2 regions of the Pseudarthrobacter scleromae genome follow, and region 2 is predicted to be linked to the other one. Evidence: riboswitches for the same ligand, from Rfam matches in the RefSeq annotation. Region 2 holds a riboswitch; the other holds the start of a gene.
The links. Region 2 has a riboswitch for glycine ahead of gcvP (aminomethyl-transferring glycine dehydrogenase). Riboswitches for the same ligand answer to the same signal wherever they lie in the genome.
Positions count from the first base shown of each region.

Region 1: it holds a riboswitch for glycine, as region 2 does, so the genes downstream of both, gcvP (aminomethyl-transferring glycine dehydrogenase) here and gcvP (aminomethyl-transferring glycine dehydrogenase) in region 2, are expected to answer to the same signal.

Region 1 is NZ_BMKV01000009.1:15,384-23,286, forward strand. It holds gene IEX33_RS18100 (APC family permease) at 1-737, opposite strand, end outside; gene IEX33_RS18105 (Dps family protein) at 960-1,439, shown strand; gene IEX33_RS18110 (MFS transporter) at 1,545-3,128, opposite strand; gene IEX33_RS18115 (TetR/AcrR family transcriptional regulator) at 3,196-3,735, shown strand; glycine riboswitch at 3,827-3,925, shown strand; gene gcvP (aminomethyl-transferring glycine dehydrogenase) at 4,104-7,037, shown strand; gene gcvT (glycine cleavage system aminomethyltransferase GcvT) at 7,049-7,903, shown strand, end outside.
Region 2 is NZ_BMKV01000005.1:422,457-430,359, forward strand. It holds gene IEX33_RS15185 (MBL fold metallo-hydrolase) at 1-396, opposite strand, end outside; gene IEX33_RS15190 (hypothetical protein) at 869-1,207, shown strand; glycine riboswitch at 1,333-1,430, shown strand; glycine riboswitch at 1,432-1,539, shown strand; gene gcvP (aminomethyl-transferring glycine dehydrogenase) at 1,592-4,444, shown strand; gene gcvT (glycine cleavage system aminomethyltransferase GcvT) at 4,455-5,588, shown strand; gene gcvH (glycine cleavage system protein GcvH) at 5,663-6,046, shown strand; gene glyA (serine hydroxymethyltransferase) at 6,043-7,380, shown strand; gene IEX33_RS15215 (L-serine ammonia-lyase) at 7,644-7,903, shown strand, end outside.

The DNA of each region.
Region 1 (7,903 bases), on a different contig from region 2:
CAGTAGACAAAGATGGAGAGCGAGATGCCGGCGGCGATCTGCCCAAAAGTCTCGATCCTGGTGACGTCGAACCATTCCCAGCTGAACGGGATGGCGGTTTCAGACGAGGACCAGTTGGCAAAGGCCATGCCGACAAACAGCCCCAGGACCAGCAACTGGAATCCCACCAGGCTGTACTGGACCAGCTTGGTGGTGTGGAGTCCCCGGTAGCTGACCCAGACCGCCAGGGCCACGAACACAAAGCAGGTCAGCACGTTCAGTGCCTTGTTTGCTGACAGCTCAGCAAGTTCGGGTGAGCCGGTCAGCTGTGAAAGGAAGAGGTAAAAGAAGTCGACGGCGACTCCCGCGAGGTTGGAGAGCACAATGATGTTCGCGGCCAGCAGGCCCCAGCCTCCCATCCATCCCACCCAGGGGCCGAAGGCCTTGGTGACCCAGGTGAAAGTGGTGCCGCTGTCCGGGGAATCGGCATTGAGTTCCCGGTAGGCCAGGGAGACCAGGATCATGGGGATGAACCCGATCAGGAAGATGACAGGCAGCTGGAGCCCGGCTTCGTTGACCGTGGGACCCAGGGCGCTGGTGAGGGTGTAGGCGGGGGCAATGGTTGATATGCCCAGGACCACGACGGCGAGCAGGCCCAGCTGCCCGCCCTTCAGTCCTTTGGGGCTGATGCCGGACGTCCCCGGGGAGTGCGGCCCGGAACCGGCAGGGGATGTTCTGGTGCGGATGGTCTCGGTCATGGCACCACTTTCTGGAAGATGTTGAGACAACGGTCACTATATGAATGGCGTTCATTTAGTATGAGTGGATGTGACGCAGGACGCAAGGGGAAATATGAATGCCGTTCGTTTATGTCCGTGTTTCACAAATTAGTAAGCTCACTGAGAAATCCTCCGCCGACCGTCCCCAGCGCGCTGCGGTGCTGATAGCGTCGGGACTACTGGACCACTTGAGGAGGACGCATGAAAGCTTCACCGACACTGACCAACAACCTGCAGGCCGTGCTCGCCGACCTGATCGAACTGCACATCCAGGGCAAGCAGGCGCACTGGAACATCGTGGGAACCAACTTCCGCGACCTGCACCTGCAGTTGGATGAAATCGTGGACGCTGCCCGCCAGTTCGCTGATGACACTGCCGAGCGGATGCGGGCACTGCACGCGCTGCCGGACGGCCGCAGCTCCACCGTGTCCGGGTCCACGAGCCTGGCCCAGTTCCCTGAAGGCCTGATCAGCACCAAGGACGCGATCGAACGCATCGTCGCTGCCCTTGAGGCTGCCGTTGGCACCATGCGCAAGGTTCACGATGAAGTGGATGAAGAGGATCCCACCACTGCGGACCTTCTGCACGAGTTCATCGCCAAGCTGGAGCAGTATGCCTGGATGGTCAACGCGGAAAACATGAAGCCTACCGCCAGCGTTACGGCGCCGGACGCAAAGTAGCAGCGTCCGCAGCGAAGCGGAGTGCAGGGCGCCCGCAGCCGGAGGTGGAATCCTCCGGCTGCGGGCGCCTTTTGCTGTCCCGGGACGTGGTGGGCAGGGCACCTTTCAGCTGTCCGCCTTGGGCACTTTCCGAAGCACGACGGCGGCGAGGACTGCCGCCGTCGCCATCAGTACCAGCCCAATTCCTGCGGTGATGTGCACTCCCGAATCGAACGCGGCTGCCGCGGCCAGGCGCACGGCGTCTGCAAGGGGCTGCGGCAGCCTGGCCGCCAGCTCCATGGCGCCGGCGAGGGTCTCGCCGGCCTGCGCGGTTCCCGCGGTGGGGGCGCCTTCGGTGATGCCCGCCGGCAGCCGCAGGTTGTGCTGGTACGAGGCCGTAAGAATGGAGCCCAATACCGCGGTTCCCAGCAGTGCGCCCACCTCGTAGCCCGTCTCGGAGACCGCTGCTGCTGCGCCTGATTTTTCCGGGGGCGCACTTCCCAGGATGAGGTCGTTGGAGATTGTTTCGGCAGTTCCCACGCCCAGCGCGAGGATCAGCAGTGCGGCCAGTAGCAGTGAGGGACCCCCCGTGTGGCTGCCAAAGGTGACCAGGCTGTACCCCATGGCGCTCATCGCGAGCCCGGCCGCCACCACGAAGCCCGGCCGCATCTTCCGCACGGCCGGCACCGCGGCGAGCCCCGCAACAACGGTGGCCACCAGGGCCGGAATCATCGCCATTCCGGCGGCCGAGGGTGACATGCCCTCGATGAGCTGAAGGTGCTGGGCCAGGAAGAGGATGAACCCGTTGAAGGAGAACAAGGCCAGGACGTTGGCGGTGATCGCCATGCTGAAAACCCTGTTCCGGAACAGGGAAATGTCCAGGAGCGGGCTGTGCAGGCGCTGCTGGCGGCGGACAAACACAACACCCATTGCCACGCCGAACGCCATGGTCCCCAGCGCCGCGGCGCCTGGTCCTTCAGTGGCGAACTCCTTGATCCCATAGACCACCGGGGCCATGGTGAGCAGCGAGAGCAGGATGCTGGGCGCGTCCACCTTCCCCGGGGACGGGTCCCGGGATTCCGGAATGAAGGCGGGGCCCAGGACCAGGAGGGGGAGCATGATGGGCACTGCGACCAGAAGCACTGCTCCCCACCAGAATTGTTCCACCAGCCAGCCGCCAAAGATCGGCCCCAGTGCGGCGCCGCCCGAGAACCCTGCGGCCCAGACCGCGATGGCCAGCCGCCGCCGGTTGGGGTCCGGAAAGATGTTCCGGATCAGCGACAGCGTGGAGGGCATCAGCATGGCACCAAAGAAGCCCAGCGCGGCCCTGCCTGCGATAAGCCAGCCGGCGCTGGGGGCAAAGGCGGTGGCTGCTGATACCGCCGCGAAGCCAATGCTGCCGATGATCAGCAGCCGCCGGCGTCCGACTCTGTCGCCCAGGCTCCCCATGGCAACCAGGAGCCCCGCCAGCACCAGCGGGTAGGCGTCCACCACCCAGAGGAGCTGAACTCCCGAGGTGTCCAGGGCGCTCGCGATGGCCGGCAGTGCAAACGTCAGTGCCGTGTTGTCCACGGCCACCAGCAGGACTGGGAACATCAGTAGCGCCAGCGCCAGCCAGTCCCGCCGGCCTCCCCGGAAGCGGTTGCCTGCGGGCAGATTGGACGGAGCGGGGTGGAAGCTCTTGGGCTGGGAGGCGGCGGGCGGTGTCATGAACTTAACTGTACCGTCTGGACGGTATAGTTAAGAAATCGAATCCCGACCGTGCATGATGGGAACCATGGCCAGGAAACCCGTCGCGCGAGATGCAGTCCTCGATGCTTTTGAAGAGCTCCTTATCGACGTGGGGGAGCGGGCGGCCACCCTCGATGCGGTCGCCAGGCGGGCCGGAGTCTCCAAGGGCGGCCTGCTCTACCACTTCCCCAACAAGGAAGCACTGATCACGGCCACCCTCGAGCGGCTGGACCGGCTGGCAGGGGAGGATCTCGCCGCGATGGCGGCCGCGAAGGAAGGCGCCGCCGCGTACTTCATCCGGTCATCCCTCTGGTCCGACACCCCCATGGACCGCTCCTTTGTTGCTGCCACCCGCCTGGCGGAAGTGGCACATGAGGAGGCACGGCGCCGCTTCGCCGCGATCCAGCAGCAGTGGCTGGACCTCATCGGGAAGGACGTGGGTACGGCAATGGCCAAGGCGGTGCTGTACATGGGGGATGGGCTGTACTTCAATGCCATGTGGGAGAGCGGGCCGTCCGGTAACCCCGGGAACAGGCGGGAAGACGTGGAGGAACTCCTGGCGGCAGTGGAGCGGCTGAGGGGCTGACCGGCATTTGCCCGCGGGCCCGCAGCGTAGGAGAATTGCTCCATGTGTGGGCCGTCACCGGCAACCACAAACACTACAAATTAATAGCCTTTGATCTGCGGCGGGAGAGTTCTGCCAGAAGGTACAAGCAGGCGCCGTAGGAGCAATACCTCCCCAGGAATCTCACAGGCCCATGTACCGCCGCGGCGAGGCAACTCTGGAAAGCAGCAGGCTGCCGGCTCGGAGATCCGGTCCCGGAGATCCAGGCAGCTGTACTCACCGACGGTGCAAGCGCGGCCAGCCCAGGCAGGCCACGCGGAAACTCTCAGGTCCACTACAGAGCGGGGAGGGACACGAATCGATGTGGCGTACCCTGCGCCGCCCTATTTATGGAGTTCCTCGTGACTGTATCTTCGGCCTCCGCCACCCCGGCAACCGCCACCCATGCTTCTGCCGAACCCGCTGCCGCAGCCTTCGTTGACCGGCACATCGGCGCAAGGCGCCAGTCCGACGTCGACACCATGCTCAAGGCCGTGGGATACGACACCGTGGACGCACTGGTAGATACCGCCGTCCCCAAGGACATCCGGCAGGACTCTCCGCTGGAACTGGCAGGCGCGCTGAGCGAGGTGGAGGCCCTCGCTGAGCTCCGCAGGCTGGCCGCCAAGAACAAGACCGCCGTGCAGATGATCGGCCAGGGCTACTACGACACCGTTACGCCGCCGGTGATCCGCCGCAACATCCTCGAGGGACCGGCCTGGTACACCGCCTACACGCCCTACCAGCCGGAGATTTCCCAGGGCCGGCTCGAGGCGCTGCTGAACTTCCAGACCATGGTGCAGGACCTGGTGGGCCTGCCCATCGCCAACGCCTCCCTGCTGGACGAAGCCACCGCCGTGGCCGAGGCCGTGCTGATGATGCGCCGGGCGAACAAGGCCACAGGCCAGAATGCAGATGCCCGTGACGGCAAGACCGTGCTGGACGCAGACTGCCTGCCGCAGACCATCGCCATTGTGAAGGGCCGCGCCGAAGCGCTCGGCTTCGAGGTTGAGGTGGCGGACCTTTCCCAAGGACTGCCGGACGGAGCCATCAACGGGATTGTCCTGCAGCAGCCTGGTGCTTCCGGCCGGGTCTTCGACCACTCCGCGGTGATCGGCAAGGCCAAGGAGCGCGGCGCCCTGGTGACCGTGGCAGCCGACCTGCTGGCCCTCACCCTCATCACGCCTCCCGGCGAGCAGGGCGCGGACATCGCCGTGGGCTCCGCCCAGCGCTTCGGCGTCCCGCTGTTCTACGGCGGCCCGCACGCGGCCTACATGGCAGTCCAGAAGGGCCTCGAACGCTCGATGCCCGGCCGCCTGGTGGGCGTCTCCAAGGACAACGCCGGCGTTCCCGCCTACCGCCTGGCCCTGCAGACCCGCGAGCAGCACATCCGCCGCGAAAAGGCCACGTCCAACATCTGCACCGCGCAGGCGCTGCTCGCCATTGTGGCTTCGATGTACGCCGTGTACCACGGCCCGGAGGGCTTGAAGGCGATTGCGCAGTCCGCCCACACCCATGCCAGGACCCTGGCTGCGTCCCTCAAGGCCGCAGGCCTCGAAGTGCTGCACACCAGCTTCTTCGACACCGTCACAGTCTCCGTACCGGGCAAGGCTGCCGGAATCGTTGCTGCCGCCGAAGCCAAGGGCATCAACCTGCGCAGCATCGATGCCGACACCGTCGGCTTCTCCACAGATGAAACCACGACGCCGGACATTGCCGGCCGTGTCCTCGACGCTTTTGGCGTGAAGGCCCCCGGCGTCCCGGCCACGGCGAACGGCGACTCAGCCTTCGCGCTGGACAGCGCCGTCGAACGCTCCACCGACTTCCTCCAGCACCCGGTGTTCAACACCCACCGCTCCGAGACCCAGCTCCTGCGTTACATCCGCAAGCTTTCCGACCGGGACCTCGCGCTGGACCGCACCATGATCCCGCTGGGTTCCTGCACCATGAAGCTGAACGCCACGGCCGAGATGGAAGCCATTTCCTGGCCGGAGTTCGCCTCCATCCACCCGTTCGCCCCGGATTCGCAGACTGAGGGCTGGCGCGAACTCATTGCTGACCTGGAAGCGCAGCTGACGGAGATCACGGGCTATGACCAGGTGTCCATCCAGCCGAACGCCGGTTCGCAGGGTGAGCTCGCGGGCCTGCTGGCGATCCGCGGCTACCACCACTCCCGCGGGGACCAGCAGCGCAACGTCTGCCTCATCCCGGCCTCGGCGCACGGCACCAATGCCGCATCGGCTGTCCTGGCCGGCATGAGGGTGGTTGTCGTGGCGACCGCATCGGACGGCACCATCGACCACGCGGACCTGTACGCCAAGATCGAGGCCCACAAGGACTCCCTGTCCTGCATCATGATCACCTACCCGTCCACGCATGGTGTGTACGACGCCGACGTCCGCGAGGTCTGCGATGCCGTCCACGCCGCCGGCGGCCAGGTGTACATCGATGGCGCAAACCTGAACGCGCTTGTCGGTCTGGCGCAGCCGGGCAAGTTCGGCGGCGACGTGTCCCACCTGAACCTGCACAAGACCTTCTGCATCCCGCACGGCGGCGGCGGACCCGGCGTCGGACCCGTTGCCGCCAAGGCACACCTGGCACCCTTCATGCCCGGCAACGCCGCCACTTGGACCGAAGGCAACGACGTCCCCATCTCCGCCTCCAAGTTCGGTTCCGCCGGCGTGCTGCCCATTTCGTGGGCGTACGTGAAGCTGATGGGCGGCCAGGGCCTGACCGAGGCCACCAAGTCCGCACTGCTGGCGGCCAACTACGTCGCGGCACGGCTGAACGGCTACTTCCCGGTCCTCTACACCGGCGAAGCGGGGCTGGTGGCGCACGAGTGCATCCTGGACCTGCGCGAACTCACCGCCCGCACCGGCGTCACTGCTGAGGACGTGGCCAAGCGCCTCATCGACTACGGTTTCCACGCCCCCACGCTGGCGTTCCCCGTGGCCGGCACGCTGATGGTGGAGCCCACCGAGTCCGAGGACCTGGGGGAGATCGACCGCTTCATCGAAGCCATGACCGCCATCCGCAAGGAGATCGACCAGGTGGCCAACGGCGACTTCACCGTGGCCGACAGCCCGCTCCGGAACGCCCCGCACACCGCTGCCGCCGCCATCAGCAGCGACTGGGACCGCGCCTACCCGCGCGAGCAGGCGGTGTTCCCGGTGAAGTCACTCAAGCAGGACAAGTACTTCCCGCCGGTTGGCCGCATCGACGGCGCAGCCGGTGACCGGAACCTGATTTGCTCCTGCCCGCCGCTCTCCGAATTCGAAAACTGAGGACGCCTGCCATGACTGAGAAGCGCACCGTCCTCTACGACGAGCACACGAAGCTGGGTGCCTCCTTCACCGACTTCGGCGGCTGGCAGATGCCCCTTAAGTACAGCTCCGAACTGGCCGAGCACCATGCCGTCCGGAACTCCGCAGGGCTTTTTGACCTGTCCCACATGGGCGAGGTCTGGGTCACCGGGCCGGAGGCTGCCGCGTTCCTGGACTATGCGTTGGTGGGAAAGATCTCGGCCATGGCCGTGGGCAAGGCCAAGTACTCGCTGATCTGCACTGAGGACGGCGGCATCATCGACGACCTCATCACCTACCGCCGCCCTGCGGCGGATACCGCAGGAGACGGGACGGACCGCTTCCTGGTGGTTCCCAACGCAGGCAACGCGGACGTAGTGGCCGCGGCCCTGGCCGAACGTGCAGCCGGGTTCAACGTCCGGGTGGACGACGCCTCCGCGGCCACCTCGCTGATCGCCGTCCAGGGTCCCAGGGCACAGGAGCTGCTGCTGCGCCTTGTCCCGGCTGCACAGCATGGCCTGGTCACGGAACTGAAGTACTACGCCGCCGTGGAGGTTCCGTTCCTCGTGGGAGGCGCCGGGAAGGAGCTCCTGCTCGCCCGCACCGGCTATACCGGTGAGGACGGCTTCGAGATCTTTGTGGCGAACGACGACGCCCCCGCCCTGTGGCAGGCACTCGCCGCCATCGCGGAGGATGGCGAGCTGACGCCTGCCGGGCTGGCTTCGCGCGACTCCCTCCGCCTTGAAGCGGGGATGCCGCTGTACGGGAACGAGCTCTCGCTGCAGGGTGACCCCTTCGCCGCCGGACTGGGACCCGTCGTCGCGCTCTCCAAAGAAGGCGACTTTGTG
Region 2 (7,903 bases):
GCTTCCACCGGAGAACACCGCCTGGCGGTCACCGTCCGTCACGATGTAGGAGAGGTGGTGATGGGTGTGCCCCGGCGTGGCCACGGCCTTGAGGACCATCCGTCCCACCTGCACCGTGTCTCCGTCCGAGATCGGCTGGCGGCTGTACGGGACGTGGTCCGCTGCGTTGACCAGGTAGGCGGCGTTGTGGTCACCGGCGAGCTGCAGCCCGCCGGTGACGTAGTCGTTGTGGATGTGCGTCTCGGCCACGTGCGTGATCCTCACCCCGGCGTCCGAGACCGCCTTTTCCACCCGGTCCGTGTCCCGCTGGGGATCGATGACCACGCCCACCGCGCCGTCGTGCACCAGATAAGTTCGGTCGCCCAGCTGCGGCGTTTCGATCGTGATGACTTCCATGCCGGGTTCCTCCTTGAACGGGTGTCAGCCTGATCGCCACGTTACCCCCGGGCGCCCGGTGCCGGTACCCCGGTGGCCGGGACGGCTTCCTTATACCCCTAGGGGTATTATATAGTGGGCTCATGACGCATCGGTGCGTCAGTCAACGAACCTGCAACGAAGGACCTGTTATGTGCCGTGTGGCCACCTGCCAAAAATGTTCCAAGGCCACGTGGGCAGGCTGCGGCAACCACGTGGACCAGGTTATGAAGAACGTCCCGGAGTCCCGCCGCTGTACCTGTTCCACCGCGCCGGCTCGGCCATCGGCCACCCAGTCGGGCGCCGGGTTTGGATGGATCGCCAAGCTGTTGGGGCGCTGAGGATAAAACGGAAGCGGACGACGGCGGGAGGTTCCGCCGTCGTTCGCCTGCTTCAGGCGGCGCCCACCTGAAGTGAGGGCCTGCTGGCCGGCCGCCCGGCTAGACTCGCCTGCATGGGGGACAACAGCACACCTGACGAGCGCGAAGGCGCACCTGATGAACACGAATCGCGGAAATCGGCCCGGCTGCCGGGTGTGGTCCTGCCGATCGCAGGGCTCGTGGTCCTGCTGGTGGGGTGCGTGGTGGCCTGGCTCAACAGGAACACCTATATCGGCTGGTTCGCCTACGCGCCGCTGAGCAACCAGCCTTTCTCCGGCACCGGGATGGCGTTCCTCAGCCCTGGGACGCAGGCGGGCCTGGCAATCGCCGTCGTTGGCCTGCTGCTGCTCGCCTTTTGGGCGGGCTACCGAACCGGCAGGAAAGCTGCACCAAAAACTCCTGGCCAGTTCTAAGCCCAAGCGGACGACGGCGGCGCCTCCCGCCGTCGTCGTCCCGCCTCTGCGGGTCCCGAAGTTTGGATCCCGGCGCGCATCTTGGTATCCTGTGAGTCGTGTCACCCACCAGTGGCACATGCTTATGATCTGCGGCGGGAGAGTCCTGCCGGTACGTTCAGCAGGCGCCGTAGGAGCAAATCCTCCCCAGGAATCTCTCAGGCCCACGTACCGCCGCGGCAAGGCAACTCTGGAAAGCAGTCCGGGCAACCGGGCTCACCGACGGTGCAAGTGGCGTCCCGCTGAACAGCAGGGCAACGCAAAACTCTCAGGTCCAATACAGAGCGGGGAGGAACCCGAATCAACGTGGTGCTAAGGCGCCACCTGAATTATGGAGTTCCCCTCATGACGGTTCACTCGTCCCCAACCACCTTCGCAGACCGCCATATCGGCGCTCGCCGCCAGTCGGACATTGACACCATGCTCAAGGCCGTCGGTTACGACAGCCTCGATGGCCTGGTGGACAGCGCGGTCCCCGACTCGATCCGACAGGACAAGCCGCTCACCCTTGAGGGCGCCCTGAGCGAAGTCCAGGTCCTCGCCGAGCTCCGCAAGCTCGCCGGCAAGAACAAGATGGCCGTGCAGATGATCGGCCAGGGCTACTACGACACCGTGACCCCGCCGGTGATCCGCCGCAACATCCTTGAAGCCCCCGCCTGGTACACCGCCTACACCCCGTACCAGCCCGAGATTTCCCAGGGCCGGCTTGAGGCGCTGCTCAACTTCCAGACCATGGTCCAGGACCTCACCGCGCTCCCGGTGGCCAACGCCTCCCTCCTCGACGAAGCCACGGCCGTGGCCGAGGCCGTGCTGCTGATGCGCCGCGCCAATAAGAACAAGACCGTGAAGGACGGCAAGACTGTCCTGGACGCCGACCTCCTCCCGCAGACCATCGCCATCGTCCTGGGCCGCGCCGAGGCCCTCGGCTTCGAGGTGGAGGTCGCCGACCTCACCAACGGACTTCCAAACGGCGACATCAACGGCGTGGTCCTGCAGCAGCCCGGCGTCTCCGGCCGGGTCTGGGACCAGTCCGCCGTCATCGCCGAGGCCAAGGAACGCGGTGCGCTGGTCACGGTCGCCGCCGACCTGCTGGCCCTCACCCTCATCACCCCTCCCGGCGAGCAGGGTGCGGACATCGCCGTCGGCTCCACCCAGCGCTTTGGCGTGCCGTTGTTCTTTGGGGGACCGCACGCCGCCTACATGGCCGTCCGCGACGGCATGGAACGCACCCTCCCCGGCCGCATCGTCGGCGTCTCCAAGGACAACGCCGGCGTCCCCGCCTACCGCCTGGCCCTGCAGACCCGCGAGCAGCACATCCGCCGCGAGAAGGCCACGTCCAACATCTGCACCGCGCAGGCACTGCTGGCCATCGTCTCCTCCTTCTACGCCGTGTACCACGGCCCCGACGGGCTGAAGGCGATCGCCGAAACCGTCCACAACAACGCCCGCGCCCTGGCCGCCACGCTGAAGCATGCGGGCCGCGAGCTGGCGTCCGAGACCTTCTTTGACACGATCACCGTCCGCGTGCCCGGCAAGGCCGCCAAGGTCATCACCGCCGCCGAAGCCCGCGGCATCAACCTGCGCCTCATCGACGCGGACACGGTTGGCGTGTCCGTCGATGAAACCACGACGCCGGAGGTCCTCTCCGCGGTGGCCGTCGCCTTCGGCGCCGGTCCGGTGGTGTCCGGCCAGGGCTTTGAACTGCCCGAATCGGTGCTGCGTACCTCCACCTACCTGCAGCACCCGGTGTTCAACACCCACCGCTCCGAAACCCAGCTGCTCCGTTACATCCGCCGCCTCTCCGACCGGGACCTGGCGCTGGACCGCACCATGATCCCGTTGGGTTCCTGCACCATGAAGCTGAACGCCACGGCCGAGATGGAAGCCATTTCCTGGCCCGAGTTTGCCTCCATCCACCCGTTCGCCCCGGACTCCCAGACTGAGGGCTGGCGCGAACTGATTTCCGGGCTGGAAGCCGACCTCGCCGAGATCACCGGGTACGACCAGGTGTCCATCCAGCCGAACGCCGGGTCCCAGGGCGAGCTCGCCGGGCTGCTGGCGATCCGCGGCTACCACCACTCCCGCGGGGACCAGCAGCGCAACGTCTGCCTCATCCCGGCCTCGGCGCACGGCACCAACGCCGCGTCCGCCGTCCTGGCCGGCATGAAGGTGGTGGTGGTTGCCACCGCTGCGGACGGCACGATCGACCACGCCGACCTGGAAGCCAAGATCGAGGCCCACAAGGACGTCCTCTCGGCCATCATGATCACCTACCCGTCCACCCACGGCGTGTACGACTCCGATGTCCGTGAGGTCTGCCACGCGGTCCACGCCGCCGGGGGACAGGTGTACGTTGACGGTGCAAACCTCAACGCTCTTGTGGGCCTGGCGCAGCCGGGCAAGTTCGGCGGCGACGTCTCGCACCTGAACCTGCACAAGACCTTCTGCATCCCGCACGGCGGCGGCGGACCCGGCGTCGGACCCGTTGCTGCCAAGGCACACCTGGCACCCTTCATGCCCGGTGATGCAAACAAGGCCGCCCATGAAGCCGGGCATGGCGTTGCGATTTCCGCTTCGCGTTTCGGTTCTGCGGGTGTGCTCCCAATTTCCTGGGCCTACGTGAAGCTGATGGGCGGGACCGGCCTCACCGAGGCCACCAAGTCCGCACTGCTCGCGGCCAACTACGTCGCGGCACGGCTGAACGACTACTTCCCGGTCCTTTACACCGGCGAAAGCGGCCTGGTGGCGCACGAGTGCATCCTGGACCTGCGCGACCTGACGGCCCAGACCGGCGTCACCGCGGAGGACGTGGCCAAGCGGCTCATCGACTTCGGCTTCCACGCCCCCACGCTCTCCTTCCCGGTGGCGGGCACGCTCATGGTGGAGCCCACCGAGTCCGAGGACCTCGCGGAGATCGACCGCTTCATCGAAGCCATGATCACCATCCGCAAGGAAATCGACCAGGTGGCCAACGGCGACTTCACCGTGACCAGCAGCCCGCTGCGCAACGCACCCCACACGGCCGCCGCCGTCGTCTCTTCTGACTGGGACCGCGCGTACCCGCGCGAGCAGGCAGCCTTCCCCGTGTCCTCCCTCCGGCAGGACAAGTACTTCCCGCCGGTTGGCCGCATCGACGGCGCCGCCGGTGACCGTAACCTGGTCTGCTCCTGCCCGCCGCTGTCCGAATTTGAGAACTAAGGATTTCCCGATGACTGAGAACTACACAGCGCTCTATGAGCAGCACAAGCTGGCCGGCGCCTCCTTCACCGACTTCGGCGGCTGGCAGATGCCCCTTAAGTACAGCTCCGAGCTGGCCGAACACCACGCCGTCCGTAACGCCGCCGGCCTGTTCGACCTCTCCCACATGGGCGAGGTCTGGGTCACCGGCCCGGACGCCGCAGCCTTCCTGGACTACGCCCTGGCCGGCAAGCTGTCCGCCGTGGCCGTGGGCAAGGCCAAGTACTCGCTGATCTGCCAGGAAGACGGCGGCATCATTGACGACCTCATCTCCTACCGCCGGAGTGAAGAGAAGTACCTGGTGGTTCCCAACGCCGGCAACGCGAAGGTGGTGGCCGCTGCCCTGGCCGAGCGGGCCGCCGGCTTCGATGTCACCGTGGAGGACGTCTCCGCCGAGACCTCCCTCATCGCCGTGCAGGGCCCGAACGCCGAAGCCATCCTCCTGACGCTGGTCCCCGCCGAGCAGCACTCCCTGGTGACTGAGCTGAAGTACTACGCGGCCGTCGAAGTAGGGATCACCGTCAACGGCGCTGTCCAGGACCTGCTCCTGGCCCGCACCGGGTACACCGGCGAGGACGGCTTCGAGATCTACGTCCCGAACGGGGACGCCGCCGGCCTGTGGGAAGCGCTGCTGGAAGCCGGTGACGGCCACGGGCTCATCCCCGCCGGCCTCGCCTGCCGCGACTCGCTCCGCCTGGAAGCCGGCATGCCCCTCTACGGCAACGAGCTTTCCCGCGAGGGGAACCCCTACGCCGCAGGCCTGGGCCCGGTTGTTTCGCTGGCCAAGGAATCCGACTTCATCGGCAAAGCCGCCCTCGCCGAGCTCAAGGCTCGCGGTGCAGGCTCCACGTCCGGCCGGAAGCTGGTGGGCCTCAAAGGCCTGGGCCGCCGCGCCGGCCGCAGCCACTATCCGGTCCTCAAGGACGGCAACGTCGTGGGCGAGGTGACCTCCGGCCAGCCTTCACCCACCCTCGGCTACCCGATCGCCCTGGCCTACGTCGACGTCGAACACTCAGAACCCGGCACCGCCCTCGACATCGACCTCCGCGGCAAGCCAGAGCCCTTCGAAGTAGTAGCCCTCCCGTTCTACAAGCGCCAGAAGTAACGCTCTCTCATTTGATGCGCGTTTTGACCAAACGCTCTCTCACTTTTCACACACCAGATTGAAGGAAACACACCATGGCAAAAGTTGTTGCTGAACTGAAGTACTCCGCCGAGCATGAATGGGTTGCTGCTGACGGATCGGGACCCGCCAACATTGGTATCTCCGCCGTGGCTGCCGAAGCCCTGGGCGACATTGTGTACGTGGACCTGCCCGAGGTCGGCTCCGTCGTGACCGCGGGAGAGACCTGCGGCGAGGTGGAATCCACCAAGTCCGTCTCCGACCTCTACGCCCCCGTCACCGGCGAGGTTGTGGAGATTAACGACGACGTCGTCTCCGACCCCGCGCTGATCAACAACGATCCCTACGGCGCCGGCTGGCTCTTCAAGGTGGCCGTCACCGAGGAAGGCCCGCTCATGTCCGCTGCAGAATACGCGGCAGCCAACGGCGGCGAGCTGTGAGCGCCGCGGGCGCAGGCGCCGGCACAGTGGCCGCCGCATTTGAGCAGGTGGTCTCCCTGTCCCTGGACGCGGACCTCTCCACCCTGGACCCCGAGATCGCGGCAAAGATCGACGACGAACTGACCCGCCAGCGCGACGGGCTGGAGATGATCGCTTCCGAGAACCACACCGCCGCAGCCGTTATGCAGGCACAGGGCTCGGTGCTCACCAACAAGTACGCCGAGGGCTACCCGGGCAAGCGCTACTACGGCGGCTGCGAGCACGTTGACGTCATCGAACAACTGGCCATCGACCGCATCAAGGCACTGTTCGGCGCAGAATTCGCCAATGTGCAGCCGCACTCCGGCGCGCAGGCGAACGCCTCGGTCATGCACGCGCTGATCAAGCCGGGCGACACCATCATGGGCCTGAATCTTGCCCACGGCGGCCACCTCACCCACGGCATGAAGATCAACTTCTCCGGCAAGCTCTACAACGTGGTCCCTTACGGCGTCCGCGAGGACACCCACACCGTGGACATGGCCGAGGTGGAACGCCTGGCCCAGGAAACCAGGCCTGCGCTGATCGTGGCCGGCTGGTCCGCCTACGCCCGGCAGCTGGACTTCGCCGAGTTCCGCAGGATCGCCGATTCCGTGGGCGCCTACCTGATGGTGGACATGGCGCACTTCGCCGGTCTCGTGGCCGCCGGTCTCCACCCGTCACCGGTGCCGCACGCCCACGTCACCACCTCCACCACGCACAAGACCCTCGCCGGTCCGCGCGGCGGCATCATCCTGACGAACGACGCCGGCATCGCCAAGAAGATCAACTCGGCTGTGTTCCCGGGCCAGCAGGGCGGCCCGCTGGAGCATGTCATTGCGGGCAAGGCCGTGGCCTTCAAGATCGCGGCGTCCGAAGAGTTCCGCGAGCGTCAGGAGCGCGTCCTGGCTGGTGCCCGGATCCTGGCCGAGCGCCTGGTCCAGCCCGACGTCACCGCCAAGGGGATCAGCGTGGTCTCCGGCGGCACCGACGTGCACCTTGTCCTGGTGGACCTGCGCAACTGTGAGCTTGACGGCCAGCAGGCCGAGGACCGGCTCGCGGACATCGACATCACCGTCAACCGCAACGCCGTCCCGTTCGACCCCCGCCCGCCCATGGTCACGTCCGGCCTGCGCATCGGCACCCCCGCCCTGGCCACCCGCGGCTTCGGCGAGGCCGCCTTCCGCGAGGTTGCGGACATCATTGCCGAGGCATTGACGGCCGACGCCGGGACGGACCTTTCGGGGCTGCGTCACCGCGTCGAGGAGTTGGCGAAGGCCCACCCGCTCTACCCGGGCGTCGCACCACTGTCCTGAGGCTGGTTCCGGAGCCGGCGGACCGGACATTTTCACGCGTGCTGCTCCTTCGTCGCTTTGACGCACGCTTTCGAAAAGTCCGGCTCCTCCGGCCCCTCTCGGGGAGTCGCCTTGGTGACATGCCCGCGGAGTGGGTGGGGCATCCGGCAGCGGGCGTCTAAGGGAGCGTCACGTCCGCTCAGCGGGCGTCTACGCGACCGAGCCCGCAGAGGATGTCCTGCCTACTCCATCCCGACCACTTGTTTTAGTTAGGAACCACGCACATGGCTGTTGGTGTCTTTGATCTGTTTTCGATCGGTATTGGGCCTTCGTCGTCTCATACGGTGGGGCCGATGCGGGCTGCTGCTGTGTTCGCGGGGGAGTTGAAGGCTTCGGGGGTGCTGGCGGGGGTGGCGTCGTTGCGGGTGGATTTGTATGGGTCGTTGGCTGCGACCGGTCACGGGCATGGGACGATGACGGCCATTTTGTTGGGGTTGGAGGGGTTTCATCCGGAGTTGATCCTGCCGGATGAGGTGGAGGAGCG